Regions from separate parts of the Bacillus sp. z33 genome, predicted to be linked through region 1. Evidence: riboswitches for the same ligand, from Rfam matches in the RefSeq annotation. Region 1 holds a riboswitch; the other holds the start of a gene.
The links. Region 1 has a riboswitch for glycine ahead of gcvT (glycine cleavage system aminomethyltransferase GcvT). Riboswitches for the same ligand answer to the same signal wherever they lie in the genome.
Positions count from the first base shown of each region.

Region 1 (9,458 bases):
ATATAATCGCAAAAACAAATCTTGTTCTTGGTACCTTTATTGAATCTTCAATAACTTGGCTCACGAAATCTCTTGATTCCTCTTCCGTATTCGGTCCCCAGGGCTGGTATCTGCAAACGATATCATGCGAAGCGTATTTATGTACATCTTCCCAATCACTGATCATCAGTTCTCTTAGCATTAGCCTTTCAGTTGAAAGGCTCAAATTTATATTTTCGATTATAAACCCTCCAATTCCTGACCAAATTTTCCTTCTTTTCAAAAAAGCAGCTACCCAATCTCATGATAGCTGCTTCCATAATATGTTCTATCAATTTTGATATTTCAATACAGGCTTACGTGCAGCCAATGCTTCGTCTAAGCGACTGATTACAGTAGTATGTGGTGCTTCCTGGACAATTTCTGGATTTTCCTCTGCTTCCTTGGCAATTTGGATCATGGCATCAATAAAGCCATCCAATGTCTCTTTTGATTCTGTTTCAGTCGGTTCGATCATCATGCATTCTTCCACATTCAGAGGAAAATAGATGGTAGGTGGATGGTAGCCAAAATCCAATAATCTCTTTGCAATATCAAGGGCTCGAACACCCAGCTTCTTCTGACGTTTACCACTGATTACAAATTCATGCTTACAGTGCTTATCATATGGAAGATCATAGTACTCTGCCAATCTTCGCATCATATAGTTGGCATTTAAAACGGCATACTCTGTTACAGCCTTTAATCCGTCTGGTCCCATTGAACGAATATACGTATAGGCACGGACATTGATTCCAAAGTTACCATAGTACGGTTTTACCCTGCCGATTGATTGCGGGCGATTATAATCAAGTCGGTAACCATTCTCTTCTTTTACGATAAGTGGTTTAGGTAAAAACGGAATCAACTCTTTTTTCACTCCAACTGGTCCTGACCCCGGTCCGCCACCGCCATGCGGTCCAGTAAATGTCTTATGCAAATTAAGATGAACAACGTCAAAGCCCATATCACCCGGCCGAGCTTTTGACAATACAGCATTCAAATTGGCACCATCATAATATAGTTTACCACCGGCACCATGAATAATTTCAGCCATTTCAACTATTTGCTCTTCAAAAAGTCCCAATGTGTTCGGATTTGTAAGCATTAAGGCTGCTGTATCCTGACCTACTACCCTCTTCAAATCTTCCAGATCCACCAATCCATCCGGACCGGATTTCACCGTAATGGTTTGTAATCCTGCTACTGTTGCCGATGCAGGATTTGTGCCATGTGCAGAATCGGGAACAATTACTTTTACACGATTGAAATCCCCCTTGGCTTCATGGTAAGCACGAATGAGCATTAATCCCGTCCACTCTCCATGCGCACCAGCTGCCGGTTGCAGAGTGACTTCATCCATACCTGTAATTTCCTTCAAACTTTGCTGCAAATCGAACATTAACTCTAAGGATCCCTGCACTGTTTCCTCTTCTTGGAGCGGATGAACATGAGCAAATCCATTTAGCCTGGCAACATTTTCATTTATTTTCGGATTGTACTTCATTGTACAGGAACCAAGCGGATAAAAACCGGAATCGACACCATGGTTTCTTCTCGAAAGTGCGGTATAATGGCGCATAATATCCAACTCCGATACTTCTGGAAGCTTTGGTTCCTCTGTGCGAATAAAGTCCCCAGGCAAAAGGTCTGTCAATGCTACATTCGGAACATCCATTTCAGGTAAAGAATAGCCGATGCGACCCTGTTTTGTCTGTTCAAATATTAATGGTTGATCGTGCTTATTCATGAAAATCCCCCAATTCCCTAACAAATCTATCAATCTCTTCTTTCGTACGCATTTCTGTGACAGCCACAAGCATATGATTGGTTAGTGCAGGATAATCCCTGGCCAGGTCATACCCGCCAATAATCCCTTGCTCAAGGAGCTTTTTATTAGCTAAAGCCACGGAACCATTTAATATAACGACAAATTCATTAAATGATGGTCCTTCAAAGGCTATATCAAGTCCCTTTGCTTTCAATTGTTCCTTTGCATAATGTGCTTTTTGAAGATTTTGAAGCGCCATTTCCTGAACACCTCTCTTCCCTAAGGCTGTCATTGCAACAGAAGCCGCAAGTGCATTTAACGCTTGGTTAGAGCAAATATTTGAGGTTGCTTTGTCTCGACGAATATGTTGTTCCCTTGCCTGCAAGGTTAGTACAAACCCTCTCTTGCCTTCCTCATCGAGTGTTTGACCTACCAAACGTCCTGGTACCTTTCTCATTAGCTTGGTCGTGACGGCAAAATATCCACAATGCGGGCCGCCAAATGCAGCAGGTATTCCGAATGGCTGAGCATCTCCTACGACAATATCTGCACCGAATTCACCGGGTGGTTTCAGGACACCAAGGGATAGTGGATTACTAGAAACGATGAACATTCCCTTGTGCTCATGAACAATATTTTCGATTTCAGATAAATTTTCAATTCGGCCGAAAAAATTTGGATATTGTGTGATAAAACCAGCGGTATCATCCGTCATCATTCTCGCCAACTGTTCTGTATCCGTAATTCCATCTTTACAAGGGACAACTTCAAGTTCAAGATATTGGCCCTTTGCATAAGTGGATAACACTGCTCGTGATTCCGGATGTACCGCTTCTGAAACGAGCAATTTCTTTCGGCGTGTATGGCCTGCTGACAGCATAGCCGCTTCAGCCAACGCAGTACCGCCATCATACATGGAAGAGTTCGCCACATCCATTCCAGTCAGTTCACAAATCATTGTTTGAAATTCAAAAATAGCCTGCAATTCCCCCTGGGAAATCTCTGGTTGATACGGTGTATAAGCGGTATAAAATTCTGATCTTGATATGACATGATCAACGATGATAGGCGTGTAATGGTCATATACTCCAGCACCAAGAAAAGAACTGTTCGTTTTAAGATTGGCATTTTTCTCAGCAAGCTCTGTTAATTCCTTCAGTAAAGATGTTTCGGACTTTGCCTTTTTTATCTTATATTCACCTTTAAATCTTACTTTTTCAGGGATATCAGAAAATAAATCATCAATTGATTCTACACCAATCGCGTCTAACATCTCATTCTCATCCTGGGCTGTCATTGGTAAGTAACGATGCTTCATTTTTTTACTCCTCCTGCCTGAGTACGTTTATAAAATGGGGTATTGACGATTTGCGCCTTCACTCTTTTTCCTCTGATTTCTATCTCTACTTCCTCATCAAGGACTGCAAATTCAGCTTTGATCAAAATAAGGCCAATATTTTTCTTTAATGTAGGAGATTGCGTTCCCGTAGTCACTTCACCTATTAGTTCATCTTTATCAAAAACCGGATATCCATGTCTGGGAATGCCGCGATTAATCATTTCAATGCCAACAAGCTTCCGAGACGCGCCATTTTCCTTCTGTTCTTTTAATACTTCCAACCCAATAAAATGTTCTTTATCCGTTTTGACAGCGAAACCTATCCCTGCTTCAATTGGTGTAATTGACGGAGAAAGTTCTTGGCCATATAAAGGCAATTTCGCTTCAAAGCGAAGCGTATCTCTTGCCCCGAGACCACAGGGAATTAGACCCCTATCCGTGCCAAAAGCTAAAAGGTTTTTCCATAAATTGACCACATCATCGCTCTTACAATATAATTCAAAACCATCCTCACCTGTGTAGCCTGTTCTGGAAACAAGTACACGGATATCATTAATCATGACATCTTCGCGAAAAGAAAAGAATCCGATACTGTCCAGGTCAACATCCTTTGTAAGCCCCTGTAAAATATCTGCAGCAAGCGGCCCTTGCAAGGCCAATTGCCCCATTTCTTCAGATATATTTCTCAGGTCCACATCTTCACCAGCATATTTTTGCAGCCATTCAAAATCCTTATCTATATTAGAAGCATTCACTACTAATAAATAATCGTCTTCATCTTTTTTATAAATAATTAAGTCATCCACTGTTCCGCCATCTTCATAACACATAGCCGTATACTGCGCACGCCCTGGTTTTAGCTTACTTACATCATTTGTCATCATCTGCTGCAGAAATGGTAAAGAACCAGTTCCCCTAACAGTGAATTCCCCCATATGTGATACGTCAAAGAGGCCTGCTTTTGTACGCACTGCTTCATGCTCCTGTTTAATGCCCGAAAATTGAACAGGCAATTCCCAGCCGCCAAAATCAATTGTTTTTCCACCATATTCTTTGTACACACTGATAAGCGGAGTCTGCTTTAATTCTCCCATCCTTATCCTCCTAAAAAGTTTGTATTATATAGATCCTCTTGCATCTTTATTTAATGATACTGTTTATATGTTCTTACTTTAGAGCACAACTTCTCTCAGCTACTCAGATTTGAATGTATTGATAACTAGTAGACAAACATATGAAAAAGGACAGAAACCTCCCTTATATGGGAAGTCTCTGTCCTGATACCTGAAAGTTTACCGCCGGCATTTGTGTGTGCGTTGGCGTTTCCTCTTGGGTGGCTTTGCAAATAAGAAAGCGCTCTCCAGAGATGCGTCCAGCAAGCGTCTGTTTACCTGAGAGATTCATGGAATTCCATTTGCTCCTTCGGTGCCGCTATTACACGGTCTCTCCCCTTGCCTTCATTCGCTCATATTCTTATGTAATTTGGTCATACTAAACAAAAAGCAAGAGGTAAACCATTTTCAAAATAATCTATACATTTATATCCTACCATCTTCAATAATCAGGTGGCAACCATTTCCTTACAGGAACGAATGATAGGAAACTAGATTTTTTATTTGACCATACATTTTATCAAAAAGCTTAAATCAAGAAAGTTGGGGGTTGCATTGAGTTTAACACCAAAGATCTATTTCGATGAAGAGTGGGAAAAGGAGCTTGAAGAAAAAATTAACGGGGACGGTCCATGGTGCAACTATTCTCTTTTCAAACTCGGATTGGAAGCTGAAAAGCATAATCTAATTCCAGAATTCAATGGTCTCCTCAGCCCAAAGCATTTATCTGGATTTACGCCTCTATCCCATCAAACAGAAGCAGCTACAGAAGTCATTGAAAGGATGAATGGCAAAGCCATACTGGCTGATGAAGTTGGGCTTGGTAAAACGATCGAGGCTGGACTTATATTAAAGGAATATATGATTCGCGGGTTAGTAAGCAAAATCCTGATTCTTGTTCCAGCTTCCCTTGTTTCCCAATGGGCAAAAGAGCTGAATCAGAAGTTCCATATTCCGGCAGTCATATATAGAAAAGGATATGGATGGGATTCAGAATGTATCATTACATCAATTGATACCGCGAAACGGGAACCGCATCGTTCAGCCATTTTGGAACAAACCTATGATATTGTCATCATTGATGAAGCTCATAAATTAAAAAACAATAAAACCAAAAACTATGAATTTGTACAAAAAATCCAGAAAAAATTCTGCTTACTGTTAACGGCGACTCCTATTCAAAACAAGCTTGAAGAAATTTTTTATCTTATTTCATTGCTTAAACCGGGTCATCTGGGGAGCTATGCCAAATTTAACGAACGTTTTTCTGCTAAAAAGCGTTCATTAAAAGATGATGCCTATTTAAAAGAATTAGTGAATATGGTCATGATTCGAAATAAACGCCAGGACACCGGAATTGAATGGACCAGCAGAAAAGTGGAGACGATATTTATTGAGTTCACTGAAAAAGAACAAGCTCTTTATGACGGTGTTTCTTCATTTAGAAAAGAATTACCTGATGGAATAGGAAGTACATTTTCTACCTTAACCCTGCAACGAGAAGCATGCAGCAGCAGAGAAGCAGTCTATTTTACGCTGAAAAATATGCTGGATCGAAATCCAGATGCCGGACCAAGTTATAAGCAAGCGATACATAACCTGATTAACCAGGTTGAATTGGTTGATTGCAATTCAAAAGCAAAAAAAGCACTTGAATTGATTCATTCCATTAAAGATAAGGTCATTATTTTCACCGAGTATAGAGCCACTCAATTATATTTACAGTGGTTTCTTAAGCAAAATGGAATCACTTCTGTTCCATTCCGTGGTGGGTTTAAACGCAGTAAGAAAGACTGGATGAAAGAACTATTTGAAAAACAAGCACAAGTCTTAATTGCTACAGAAGCAGGTGGAGAAGGAATTAACCTGCAATTTTGCCATCATATTATTAACTTTGATTTACCTTGGAATCCGATGCGCCTGGAACAAAGAATTGGCCGAATACACAGGCTTGGACAAACAGAAGATGTCCGCATTTATAATTTTTCTACCAAGAATACCATTGAAGAACATATTATGAAAATCCTATATGAAAAAATCCATTTATTTGAACGAGTTGTTGGAGAACTTGATGATATTCTAACCAGACTGGAGGTTAAGAATCTTGATGAACATCTAACTGACATCGTCAGCAAATCAAAAACAGAAGGTGAGATGAAAATTAAAATGGATAATCTCACTTCCTTAATTCAACTTGCCCAAGATATTAAAAAGGAGATGCCTACACATGCAGCAACAGGAAATTCATGAGTTTCTCGTTCAATTTTTCACAACCAATCATTGTGAAATCATCAATCAGGGACCAGCCCACCTCACTGTGCAATTGACGATTGATATGGATAAAGAATTAATGAATCGTCCTTTTTACTGGCATTATCTCGAAAAGATAGGTGGGGTACCCAATCCGATGAGTTTAACTCTTATCCTCGATAAGGAGGCTGCCCCTCCTGGTTTAAAGGGAGAATTCATTCATTTTGGATCACCACGCCTTCATCAAATATTTTCTTCTGCCCAAAAATTATCTAAGCATATTCGTTTGTTTGAGGAAATTAAAGTGACAAGTGGCCAAATGCCCTTGTTTCCGTGGCTGGTTGTAAATGTAAATATTTCCTATGAATGTGATCGAAAAAGGGACTTATTTTGTTCAATCGGATTAAATTTAATTAATGGTATTTTTGCAGAAAATTTTATCGATTCGGTTGACAAACTCACGCTTACACCTAAAATATCTGACTATACATTTACACTAACACCCATCATTCGTTATCAAAGCGGGTTGAATCGACTAAAGACGTATATTCAAAATAAAATCAATCAGGATGACCACGCGTGGGCTGATGATGCCTGTGTACGTTGGAATAAAGATCTAAATTTGCTGAACCATTTTTATGAGGATCAAAAAGAAGAGGAAAGTAAAACGTATGAACTCGAAAAAGAGGCATTGCGCATGCAATATGAACCCCGGATCCGTGTCAACATCATAAATGGGGGACTCTTTTATCTTACTGGTAAAGCTATATAAGGGAGAAAAGTGTATAAAAAAGCGGCTATAATAAGACCAGCTATAGTTAATTCTACGAAAACCATTCTTGTAACTATATATCTCAGGTTGAAAATAGGGTCTAGAAGAATTTCATATACCTGAACGAACCAAATAATAGGAATACACTTGTTTTATAGAATGCAAGTAAACTCAATTATCCAAAAGCCATATTTAAAGGGTGTACCTGTTTTTTGCTTGTTAACGCGAACTCATTGTATCGATATAAAACATAGTTAGGAAAAAGGAGTACATAAAAAACAGTGGATTCGAATTCGAACCCACTGTTTTACTTAAAAAGTCTTCCGTTTAAAGAGCATTCGAATGGATACCGGAATGATTCCAAACCAATGGCTCATGAATGGCTGCCTGTCATCCTTATGATGGCGGCGTTGCTCTTTACGTTGTTCCTTTGGCTGTTTCATATACACTAACCATTGAATGGTTAAAAATTTTACATAATCATTTGTTTTCATCACTATTCACCCATCAGCAGTATCTCCACATTTCCTATACTCTATTCATGGACTTCCCAAAGAAATGCTAGTTTACAGTGATTTTCATTAAAATCTCATCGATTATATCTAATGTTGTTTTTCCATCTGTTAACAAATGAAATTCAGAAGCTTGCTTATACAGATTCATCCTCTTTTGATACAGACGTTCAATCTGCTCATTTTTATTGTTGTTCAATAAGGGCCTTGATGCATCAGTTTCCAGCCTTTTCATAATTTCAGCAGGACTGGCATCCAGCCAAATGACTGTACCATTTTCGTTCATATATTTTCGGTTGCTCTCCCTTAGGATGATTCCACCGCCTGTTGCGATGATACTATTTTCAGTGGGCAAGGATTGTAATGCCTGCTGTTCTATTTCTCTAAACCCCTCTTCTCCTACTTCATCAAAGAGTTGCGGGATAGACTTTCCAGTACATTCAACCACCCTCTGATCACTGTCATAAAAGGAGCAGTCCAGTTTTTCAGCAAGTGCCATACCCGTAGTCGTTTTCCCCGATCCCATAAATCCAATTAAATAAATGACAGTCATACCATTCCTCCTAACTACCTGTCCAGTTTACAACTTTTCCTGCCGCTGTTGAATAAGTGATGGTTTCCCGTCTCACAGTGTGGTCCGTCTGAATAACAAGTGAGATTTGATAGAAACCATTCTCAAGTGGCTTTATATGATAGGTTATTCTTCCATTATAATAAACCCATTCCCCTTTTGTCTCTGGGATATGTCCATCGTCAAGCATTGAGATCGCAGCATTTGTACCCACATCACCTAGATAGGTAGTTTTTAGCCATTCCATTTGGAATTTATGGTACGTTACTTCCTGAGTCATTTTTCCAATCGAATAAAAACACACAACAAATATAACTGAAAAGAATAATAGTGCTACAGGCATAAATATCCCACGCTCATTTTTAAGAAGGTTCATATTTATATCGTTTAAATAGCCGTTTTTCATATTTATCACCATTTATAAACATTACTGTTATCGTCAGTAACTTCTCCTCTTTTTTTAAATGGAAGCTTTTAATATTTTGGAGAACCATTTCATGACCTGACCCATTTACTCTCCTTCTCACCATATTGTAGTAAATCTCATACGTTACCTCTTCTCCTTCTTTATCCAGTAAAAGGACATTGCTTTTTGGGACTTCCAAGTTTCTTGACTTTTGTATTTCCCTCTCCAATTGGCGGATGAAGATATTCCATTCCATTCTGGAGTTGGTATTCACATCTTCATTATGCCAGTCCGTGACGCTTGCAAGCGCACCTGTCATAAACACGGCTAATAAAGAGAATAACCCTAGCGCAAACAGCATCTCAACCATTGTAAATCCATCATTTTTTAGGCAGAATTTCATATACTTTTTGTAACTTATTCTTTGAGTTGCTATACTCCGCAACATAAACGTCCCCTTCAAGATAAAAAGTATAGGTCTTCCCTTCAATATCTGCTTGTCCGCTATATAACGGACGGCCGTTTATTTCATGATCATTCAATTGTTCAAATAACCTATTTAATGCAACTTCCTCCATTCTATAGTCATTCTTTTGTGCCATGCTGACCATATATGCAGGCAGTAATAAGCAGCAGCTTACCATCAGTATTCCAAATGAAATCAGGAGATCCAACATAACATACCCATTCTCTTTATATCTCTGATA
Region 1 covers NZ_JBZFQN010000001.1:1,011,638-1,021,095, forward strand. Annotated here, with positions in the region: gene AC4G3L_RS04715 (GNAT family N-acetyltransferase) at 1-181, opposite strand, end outside; gene gcvPB (aminomethyl-transferring glycine dehydrogenase subunit GcvPB) at 311-1,768, opposite strand; gene gcvPA (aminomethyl-transferring glycine dehydrogenase subunit GcvPA) at 1,761-3,107, opposite strand; gene gcvT (glycine cleavage system aminomethyltransferase GcvT) at 3,104-4,222, opposite strand; glycine riboswitch at 4,398-4,495, opposite strand; glycine riboswitch at 4,498-4,589, opposite strand; gene AC4G3L_RS04735 (DEAD/DEAH box helicase) at 4,796-6,490, shown strand; gene AC4G3L_RS04740 (YqhG family protein) at 6,468-7,262, shown strand; gene AC4G3L_RS04745 (YqzE family protein) at 7,574-7,756, opposite strand; gene AC4G3L_RS04750 (shikimate kinase) at 7,824-8,327, opposite strand; gene comGG (competence type IV pilus minor pilin ComGG) at 8,338-8,751, opposite strand; gene comGF (competence type IV pilus minor pilin ComGF) at 8,708-9,199, opposite strand; gene AC4G3L_RS04765 (hypothetical protein) at 9,132-9,428, opposite strand; gene comGD (competence type IV pilus minor pilin ComGD) at 9,445-9,458, opposite strand, start outside.

Region 2 (9,458 bases), on a different contig from region 1:
TTATCGTATTTTTCTTTGAAATGGACAACTGCCCCATCCGTATTAGGATTTGCATAAATCATGTTAACTTCTCCCCTTTGTTCGTATTGAAAATCGTAGATGTAAGGTTTTTGATGCTATTTTGGAATAGAAATAATCATCAAGTAAACGTTTACTTTCCTATTATTCGACTAATTCAAGGAAATTTCAAATAATATGACTGTGATTATAGGAGAAAAGCATGTATAAGAGAAAGATGAAATAAGGGAATATTATTGTGAACATAGAAAAAATAGTTATTCTTACAGTTTAATCTACCAAAATAATCCTTTAGTATTATATTATAGTTGAAAAATTAGTATATAGAATCTTCTCTGTGAGGAAAAAATAAGGAGGATAAAATAATGGGAATTGCAGTTATTGGATCGAATATGGTCGATCTTATCTCATATATTGATCGAATGCCAAAAGAGGGAGAAACCCTGGAGGCTCCGGATTTTGAAATGGGTTGTGGAGGGAAAGGTGCCAATCAGGCTGTAGCGGCAGCAAAACTGGGCTCAAAGGTAATGATGGTAACAAAAGTAGGAGATGACATCTTTGCAGATAATACCATTCAAAATTTGGAGCGGTACGGCATTGATACAGAGTTTACCAATAAGGTTCAGGGAACCTCCAGCGGGGTTGCACCAATCTTTGTTGATCCGGATTCCAAAAATCGTATTTTAATTATAAAAGGGGCTAATCAATATCTTTTACCAGAGGATGTGGATAAAGCAAAAGAAAAGCTGAAGACATGTTCTTTGATTGTTCTTCAATTGGAAATTTCGCTCGAGACTGTTTATCGTGCTATAGAAATTGGGAACGAGCTTGGGATTCCTGTTATCCTGAACCCAGCACCAGCTACAAAAAAATTGGACTATAGCTATGTATGTAAATGTGACTTTTTCGTTCCGAATGAAAGTGAACTCGAGATTTTAACAGGTCTGCCTGTTTCAACGATTGAACAAATAGAAGCTGCTGCAGCCAGCCTGGTAGAGGAAGGGGTTAAAAACGTCATTGTAACGATGGGGAGCCGTGGTGTGATGTGGGTCACCGATAATGGGGCACATATTGTGGATTCATATAGGGTTGATGCAATTGACACTACGGGAGCTGGAGACGCGTTTATCGGCTGTTTTGCCCACTATTATGAACAGAATGGCAATGTTGTTCAAGCGATTAATATGGCCACCGCCTTTGCAGCATTAAGTGTCACAAAACGCGGTACTCAGAACTCTTATCCAAGTATTGATGAAGTTAATCTGTTTTTGAGTAAAAGGAAGGAATCATAAGCAGGATTCTAACTGTAAGTTCATATGGCTGCGAGCCGATTGTGCAGAGGTCATTCTTATCGCTAGTCATAGAGTAAGCTATTTAAAAGCATAAAATTGGAGAGCTATTATTTAACTTAAAAAAATCAAATTAGAAATATACGATTATTTTAAAAAGGACCGATAAAACCGGAACTCTGATTATGAAACTCAGGAAGTTAGAGCTAAAAGTCTAACTTCTTGAGTTTGTTTATTTAAGTTCAGAACTTGTGATACTCATATTTCATATTTTCTAACTTTATCTGATAGTTCGAAATGTATTTATATAATAATCTGATTATATAAAATTATTAAATATGTATTGCTTTTGCGAATAAACACAATTACAATAAGTATGTGAAACATTGAGCAATCTAATATACATACGGAGGAATGATTGGAATGAAAGCAGCTGTAGTGAGTGCAAAGAATCCTGGTAAAGTGGAAATTGTTGAAAAGGAATTACCTAAATTACAACCCGGTCAAGCTTTAGTTGATGTAGAATATTGCGGAGTATGTCATACAGATTTGCATGTAGCAAAAGGTGATTTTGGTGAAGTTCCGGGAAGAATTCCTGGGCATGAAGGAATCGGTATTGTAAAAGAAATTGCAGACGATGTGACAAGTTTAAAAGTAGGAGATCGTGTCAGCATTGCCTGGTTCTATAAAGGATGCGGAACTTGCGAATACTGTGTGACAGGAAATGAAACTTTCTGCCGCAGCGTACAAAATGCTGGCTTCACAGTTGATGGAGCGATGGCTGAACAATGTATCGTCGATGCGGACTATGCGGTTAAAGTACCTGAAGGGTTAGATCCGGCACAAGCAAGCAGTATTACTTGCGCAGGTGTAACTTGCTACAAAGCGATCAAAGTTTCTGATATTAAACCAGGTCAATGGATTGCTATCTATGGCTGTGGTGGCTTAGGTAACCTTGCTATCCAATATGCAAAAAATGTATTCAATGCAAAAGTAATTGCGGTGGATATTAATGATGATAAATTGGCATTATCTAAAGAAGTGGGAGCAGACCTTGTATGTAACCCATTAACTGATGGTGATGCAGGTGAGTGGATCCAAGAAAAAGTTGGCGGAGCTCATGCTGCTGTCGTAACAGCTGTTTCCAAAGTTGCTTTTAACCAAGCTGTAAACTCTGTACGTGCCACTGCTAAAGTTGTTGCAGTAGGATTACCTCCTGAAACAATGGATTTGGCTATTGTGAAAACCGTATTGGATGGTATTCAAATCGTTGGATCCTTAGTAGGTACACGTAAAGATTTAGAAGAAGCTTTCCAATTTGGAGCAGAGGGCAAAGTAGTGCCAATCGTAGAAACAAGATGCCTGCATGAAGTAAATGATATTTTTGAAGAAATGGAAGCAGGTAAGATCCAAGGCCGTATGGTCATCGATATGCACAAACACGAATAATTCCAATCAATATCCTTTTATACAATAAAATTTTGGCAGCCTTACATTCCATTCATTCGGATGTAAGGCTGCTTTTTTTATACTTTTTATTGGATTTAAGAGGGCTTAGTACATAGAAAACGTATTTAACATCCTGGTTTGATTTTAAGTGAAAAAGTTGTATATGAAGGGGATATCGATCAAAAAATCATGCCATTCTGGAATTTAATTTTAATTTATTTTTAGATACAGTGGATCTCGATCCTTTCACAGCGATTATACCGCAGAATAAGGAGCAACTAGAGAATGATAAATAAAGGAAATAGATCTTTAAACTATTTTAACTGAGTTTGGTATCGTGCCGGGCTCAATTTTCATTAAGTCACTGACTGCTGGTCGTTCATACAGTGTATATGATAAAAAATGCACTCTAATTGTTTGATCATACTTAACAATTAGAGTGCATTATTATTAATGAGCTATTATCTTGATCTCTTCTTTTTCTGAAAGTTATATAAAGCAATCAATAAGATAAACCATAATGGTGTCAACAACATGGATAAACGTGTTTCTGCAGCAAAGAGCATCACGATTAATATGAAAGCAAACATACCCAGTATCACGTAATTTATAACTGGTGTTAATGGAGCTTTAAATGTAGTTGAAGCTCTTAAATCAGGCCTTGTTTTGACATATCTAATATGGGAAATCAAAATAATGCTCCATACCCAAATAAAACAGATAGCGCTGATTGTTGTAACGATTGTAAAAGCCTGCTCTGGTATCAGCTTACTAAGCAGTGCACCTATTGAAACTACAATTGTAGAAGTAAATAATGCATGACTAGGTACATGATGTTTATTTAATTTAGAAAAATTTTCAGGCGCTTCTTTGTTATTGCTTAAATTGTAAAGAATACGGCTGGTTGAGAATAGTCCGCTGTTTGAAGCAGAGGCTGCAGAAGTTAAGACAACAAAGTTAATGATACCCGCTGCCATTGGAATACCGATTAAGGCAAATACCCCCACAAATGGACTGCTTGTTGCACTTAATTGATCCCAAGGGTTTATGCATAAAATTACAAATAAAGCACCTACATAAAACAGCAAGATCCGAACGGGTATTTTGTTGATAGCAGATGGAATGTTCTTTCGCGGATTAGCTGTTTCAGCAGCTGATACACCAATAAGTTCAACTCCTACAAAGGAGAAGACAACCATTTGCAGAGATAGTAAGAACCCCGATATTCCATTCGGGAACATGCCGCCATGATTCCAAAGATTAGAAATAGAAACAGTTCCGCTATCCGTTTCAAAACCAATCACAAGGAGTACGATTCCTATGATAATAAGTGCAACAATAGTGACGACCTTTATAATGGCAAACCAGAATTCTAACTCACCAAAGAGTTTGACGGTCAAAAGATTTAATCCTAAAAGAATCACTAAACAGATGATGGCAGGTACCCATTGCGGGATATCAAACCAGTATTGTGTATATAACCCAACAGCGATAATATCAGCCATGGCCGTCATAATCCAGCAGAACCAATACGTCCAGCCAGTTACAAATCCAGCCCAGGGGCCAAGATATTCAGCAGCAAAATCAATGAAGGACGTATAGCCTGAATTGGATAAAAGTAATTCTCCTAAGGCTCTCATCACAAAAAATAAAGCAATCCCTATAATCAAATAAGAAAAAATAATGGAAGGACCGGCTAAATGTATCGATTTTCCGGAACCTAAAAATAAGCCGGTACCAATAGTACCCCCTATTGCAATCAGTTGTACATGACGATTTTTCAAGTCTCTTTTTAACTCTTGTTTAGCCAAGTTGCATGCCCCCGTTTATTCTTAGATGTCTAAAACAGGCACCTAGTAAAATAGATAATTGTCATACTTTCTCTTTATTTAGATGCAATGTCCCACCTCACGATTGATGATTGGACAATAAAAAAAGAGATTGGTAGTCTCCAATCTCTAAAAGGGCTAAAATAACAAAAATCGTTACCTTTCTGTCCTTTTGCCTGAGATTGTGAATCCTTCGGCGCTGTAAATATACAGTCTCTCCAGAAGCTGCTCCCGCTATAGTTTTATCCACAGCGATCAATGCATGCTATATTAAATTTTTAATAAAATTTCAGAAAAATGATATGACAAAAATGCTATCACTAAATTAATATGTTGTCAAACGTATTGCAGGTAGTTGTTTAATCTGATGAAACCGTGATTATAGAGGATGTTGTAAAGTAAACTTCAAAGGCCATTCCAAAATAAAAACTATGTAAAAATAAAATATAGGTAAATTGCATTTAAAGCTTTATATAAGGAAAAAAGAAGGGGATGGATTGTGTCTATTAAATAGAATGAGACTTTTGGATTACCAAAGGATGAAACGAATTAATTAGATACAAAACAAGGGATTTGAAATCAAAAGAGAATACTACCAGATTCATAGGAAGAGCGGTTGAATACTTTTCTTTTTATGGTTAAGGGAAGGAGGGCATAACAAAAAGACCAAATCAATGAAGATTTGGTCCTTGATATGCTCGTACAAGAACGGAATTACATACTTTTTTAAATCTACAATTCATCCGCAATTCCAAGCAGGATAATACCGAAAATGACAAATGCGATGATCATGTATTGTTTTTTTGTCAGCTTCTCTTTTAGGAAGATTCGTGACAGGATGACTGAAAAGATACTGTAAGATGCAATTAAAGGTGCCGCGATAATGGCATTTCCTGATGACAAGGCAAAAACATAGAAGAATTGCCCAACCGTTTCCAAAATAGCTGCGATACCTTTATCCCGTTCTTTAAATACATGGAAGGATTCCTTCTTGATAAAACGCAGATAGATAAAGGATACAGCTGCGCAGATGAAAAAGGTATATTCATAAGCTAATAACGCTGAATTTTCGCTGATTAATTTTAATTCATCCAGATAGATGGCATCCGCAAAGGTACCAAGCCCATCAATAATACAATATAAAATCGGGAAGATGATGGCCAAAAAACCGATTTGATATTTTTTATCGATATGCTCAGAATTCAGTAGACGTGCTTCATCTTCTGCTCTTTTTTCCAGAACGGCAATTCCGACAATCCCTAGAGTGATGATGATAATCCCGAGTACTTCCAGGATACTCAGCTCATGAGTGAAAAAGATGAAAAGCAGAATACTTGTTACGGCACCTGATGAATTCTGTATCGGTGAAGCGATGGACAATTCAATATAGCGCAAACCAATATATCCAAATGCCATGGATAGGATGTATAAAGCAGATACAGGCAAATATTTAATCATATCCATTGGATTAAACTGTATATCTTTTATAATCATATAGGCAGTTGCATGAATTCCCATTACAAGACCAACCATGATTATAATTTTTATATGGCTGTACTTGTCATTGCTATCTGTTCCTTTTTTGTAAAATAGGTCAGCACCGCCCCAGGCTAATGCTGTTAGAAGTGAAAAAATAAACCACATAATGATTCTCCTTGTTGAAGATTTTCTATATTAGAACTGTTGATGTTTAATAGGCTTGCAGAACTCCGAGTAAGTGACAACCAGGAAAGGTTTGGTTTTCTGAAAGAAACTTGACTGATGTCGCTAAAGGGAGAGGAGTGCTAAGTATTCTTGAACATTAACAGAGTCATAGAGTCAAGAATATAATTTCATACTAAAGCATGTCAAGGCTTTTAAAGATAAAATCGTACCCAATGAATTTGCCTCATTAAGAAAGGGCTTTCTTTTTATTTTTCTCAAATTTTACAATATAATGAAAATGTTAGCAGACGATTTATTAGAGGATGGAAAGATTGAATACATGGGAGGGTGGCATTGGTTAGAATTAGTCTCAATTAATAGATACATAAAAAGAGGAGGGAATAGTAAAATGAATGCAATTACTATAGTGATTGGTTCTATCTGCATCCTTTTAATCGCCTACCGTCTGTATGGGACGTTTATGGCAAACAAAGTTTTGAAGTTATCTGATGATACGCCAACACCAGCAGAAAAATTTGAGGATGGGCAGGACTATGTGCCGACCAATAAATGGGTTGTATTTGGACATCATTTTGCAGCCATTGCTGCTGCCGGACCATTGGTTGGTCCAATTCTGGCAGCTCAGTTTGGTTATTTACCTGGATTGATTTGGTTACTTGTTGGAGCGGTAATCGGAGGAGCTGTTCATGATACAGTTGTTCTTTTTGCCTCTATGCGCCGGGATGGTAAATCATTATCTGAGGTAGCAAAAGAAGAACTTGGACCTGTAGCGGGATTTTGTACGGGCTTGGCCATGCTATTCATTATTACGATTACGATGGCAGGTTTGTCATTGGTTGTACTTGGAGCACTGGAAAGAAACCCATGGGGGACATTTGCAGTAGGGATTACAATACCGATTGCGATGTTAGTGGGAATCTATCATAAGAAAACAGGAAACTTAAAAATTCCTACGACAGTTGGTTTTATCTTAATTATGGCTGCTATTTTCTTTGGACCTCAAATTCAGGGGACGTGGTTGGGCGATTTCTTAACACTTGAAAAAAGCACTCTTGCTATTATTTTACCAGTCTATGCATTTTTCGCCGCAGCTCTTCCTGTTTGGCTATTGCTTGCACCACGTGATTATTTAAGTACATTTATGAAAATTGGCGTTTTCGCCGCACTCATCATTGGCGTATTTATTGTTAACCCTTCTGTTGAGTTCCCGGCCATTATTCCTGACTTCATAAATGGGGGCGGTCCAATTGTGGCCGGTCCGGTTTGGCCGTTTATTTCGATTACGATAGCTTGTGGAGCGATCTCGGGATTCCATGCTTTTGTTGGGTCAGGAACCACACCTAAAATGGTTAGCCGTTGGAGGGATATCAAAGGTATAGCTTTTGGTGCAATGTTAGTAGAATGTTTGGTAGCCATTATGGCATTAATTGCAGCTGTTGCTCTTCAGCCTGGCGATTATTTTGCAATTAATTCTACTCCTGAAGTCTATTCTACATTAGGAATGGAAACAGTCCATTTAAATAGATTGGAAGAAGCAGTAGATATGGACTTGGAAGGAAGAACAGGTGGTGCAGTAACCCTTGCTGTCGGTATGACAGAAATCTTTACCAGTGTACCATTCTTCCAAAACCTGGCTTCCTACTTCTATCAATTTGTAATCCTGTTCGAAGCGGTATTTATTTTAACGGCGATTGATTCAGGTACCAGGGTTGCCCGTTATCTCATCCAGGATTTCTTTGGAGACTTTATCAAACCGCTTAAGCGAACAGATTCTGTCGGAGCTAATATTTTTGCTAGTGCACTGGCCTGCTTTATTTGGGGATATCTATTATTCTCTGGAGATATCAGTTCCGTCTGGGCTCTGTTTGGGGTTTCCAACCAATTGATGGCCTCCATAGGATTGATAGTAGGAGCCACCGTTGTTTTGAAAATCGCAGAGAAACGCTGGTATATGCTAACTTGTTTAATTCCATTGGCCTATCTATATGTAACGGTTAATGTCGGGGGATACTGGATGATTAAGAATGTATATTTAAATCCAGATGCCGGTGGATATAATGTCTTAAATGGTATTCTATCTATTATCATGCTTGGATTGGGTCTCGTCATTATGGTGGCTTCCATCATTAAATGGATTAATCTATCCAAAATTCCACAAGCAAAGTTGATCAAGCAATCAGAGAAGGAACTGCATCATCATATGTAAAATTAGAACAGGTAGAGGAACAAATAGTTTTCTCTACCTGTTTTTTTATATGTTTTAAAAGAAATAAATCATTAAAGTGTGGGGGATTTCTGGCAATGCTACATGCTTCTGTATACCAGGAGCACAGCTGATCTTTACATCCAATGGCTTAAGGGTTACTTACACCTCATGATTCATAATCTACTTCAATAATCATTTTTAAGATTACTTCAAGTGATGTATATGCATTACTATATGTATGATATTTTCGTTTCCTATTAAAATACTTTATAATAAGCCTGTTAATCTATTTAAGTGATTGTTCTAAAGAATATAAGGAATAGGATTGGTGAAGCCAATTTATATCTATACGTATGGATGCAGTTCAGAGGATGAACCTCTATGTAAAATGGAATTCAGGGCACTGTTTAATTCGAATCCTGAAAATCTCGTATTTAAAAGTCCAAAAAAAATCAATCCAAGCAGAAGCCCCTTTATCAGGGAAAGAATAGAGATTCTCATTGAAGGGGACAGTTTGGAGACGATTTATCAGAAGGCAGGCGAGTTATCCTTCCCTGATCAGACATTTAAAACGATATTTGTGAAAACGAATGATTTAGAAGATAAAGTAAGCTTCATTCGTCGAAGAGAGATTGAACGTGAAATAGGATTGCAAATCCAGGCTGAAGCTAATTTGGAAAAGCCGGATATTGTTCTCGGCATCATTACTTGCGGTGGTAAATGGTATGTAGGGATTTATGAAAAAAATGAAGCGGTTTGGTTGCATCATCAAAAGAAACCACGTGAGTATTCGACAGCTCTCAGTACTAGAATGGCAAGGGCAGTTGTTAATATTGCGATTCCCAATCCAGATGGTATCAAAGCGATTGACCCATGCTGTGGCATTGGAAATGTATTGGTAGAGGCCCTATCAATGGGAATTACGATTTGTGGACGTGATATCAAGCCCTTGCCAGCTATCGGAGCCAGGGAAAATGTAGCTCATTTTGGATATAGCTGTGA
Region 2 covers NZ_JBZFQN010000004.1:139,790-149,247, forward strand. Annotated here, with positions in the region: gene exaC (acetaldehyde dehydrogenase ExaC) at 1-62, opposite strand, end outside; gene rbsK (ribokinase) at 384-1,310, shown strand; gene adhP (alcohol dehydrogenase AdhP) at 1,731-2,756, shown strand; gene AC4G3L_RS15315 (amino acid permease) at 3,218-4,567, opposite strand; glycine riboswitch at 4,740-4,817, opposite strand; gene AC4G3L_RS15320 (DMT family transporter) at 5,318-6,229, opposite strand; gene AC4G3L_RS15325 (carbon starvation CstA family protein) at 6,639-8,456, shown strand; gene AC4G3L_RS15330 (TRM11 family SAM-dependent methyltransferase) at 8,845-9,458, shown strand, end outside.
Region 2: another riboswitch for glycine. It lies ahead of AC4G3L_RS15315 (amino acid permease); the one in region 1 lies ahead of gcvT (glycine cleavage system aminomethyltransferase GcvT).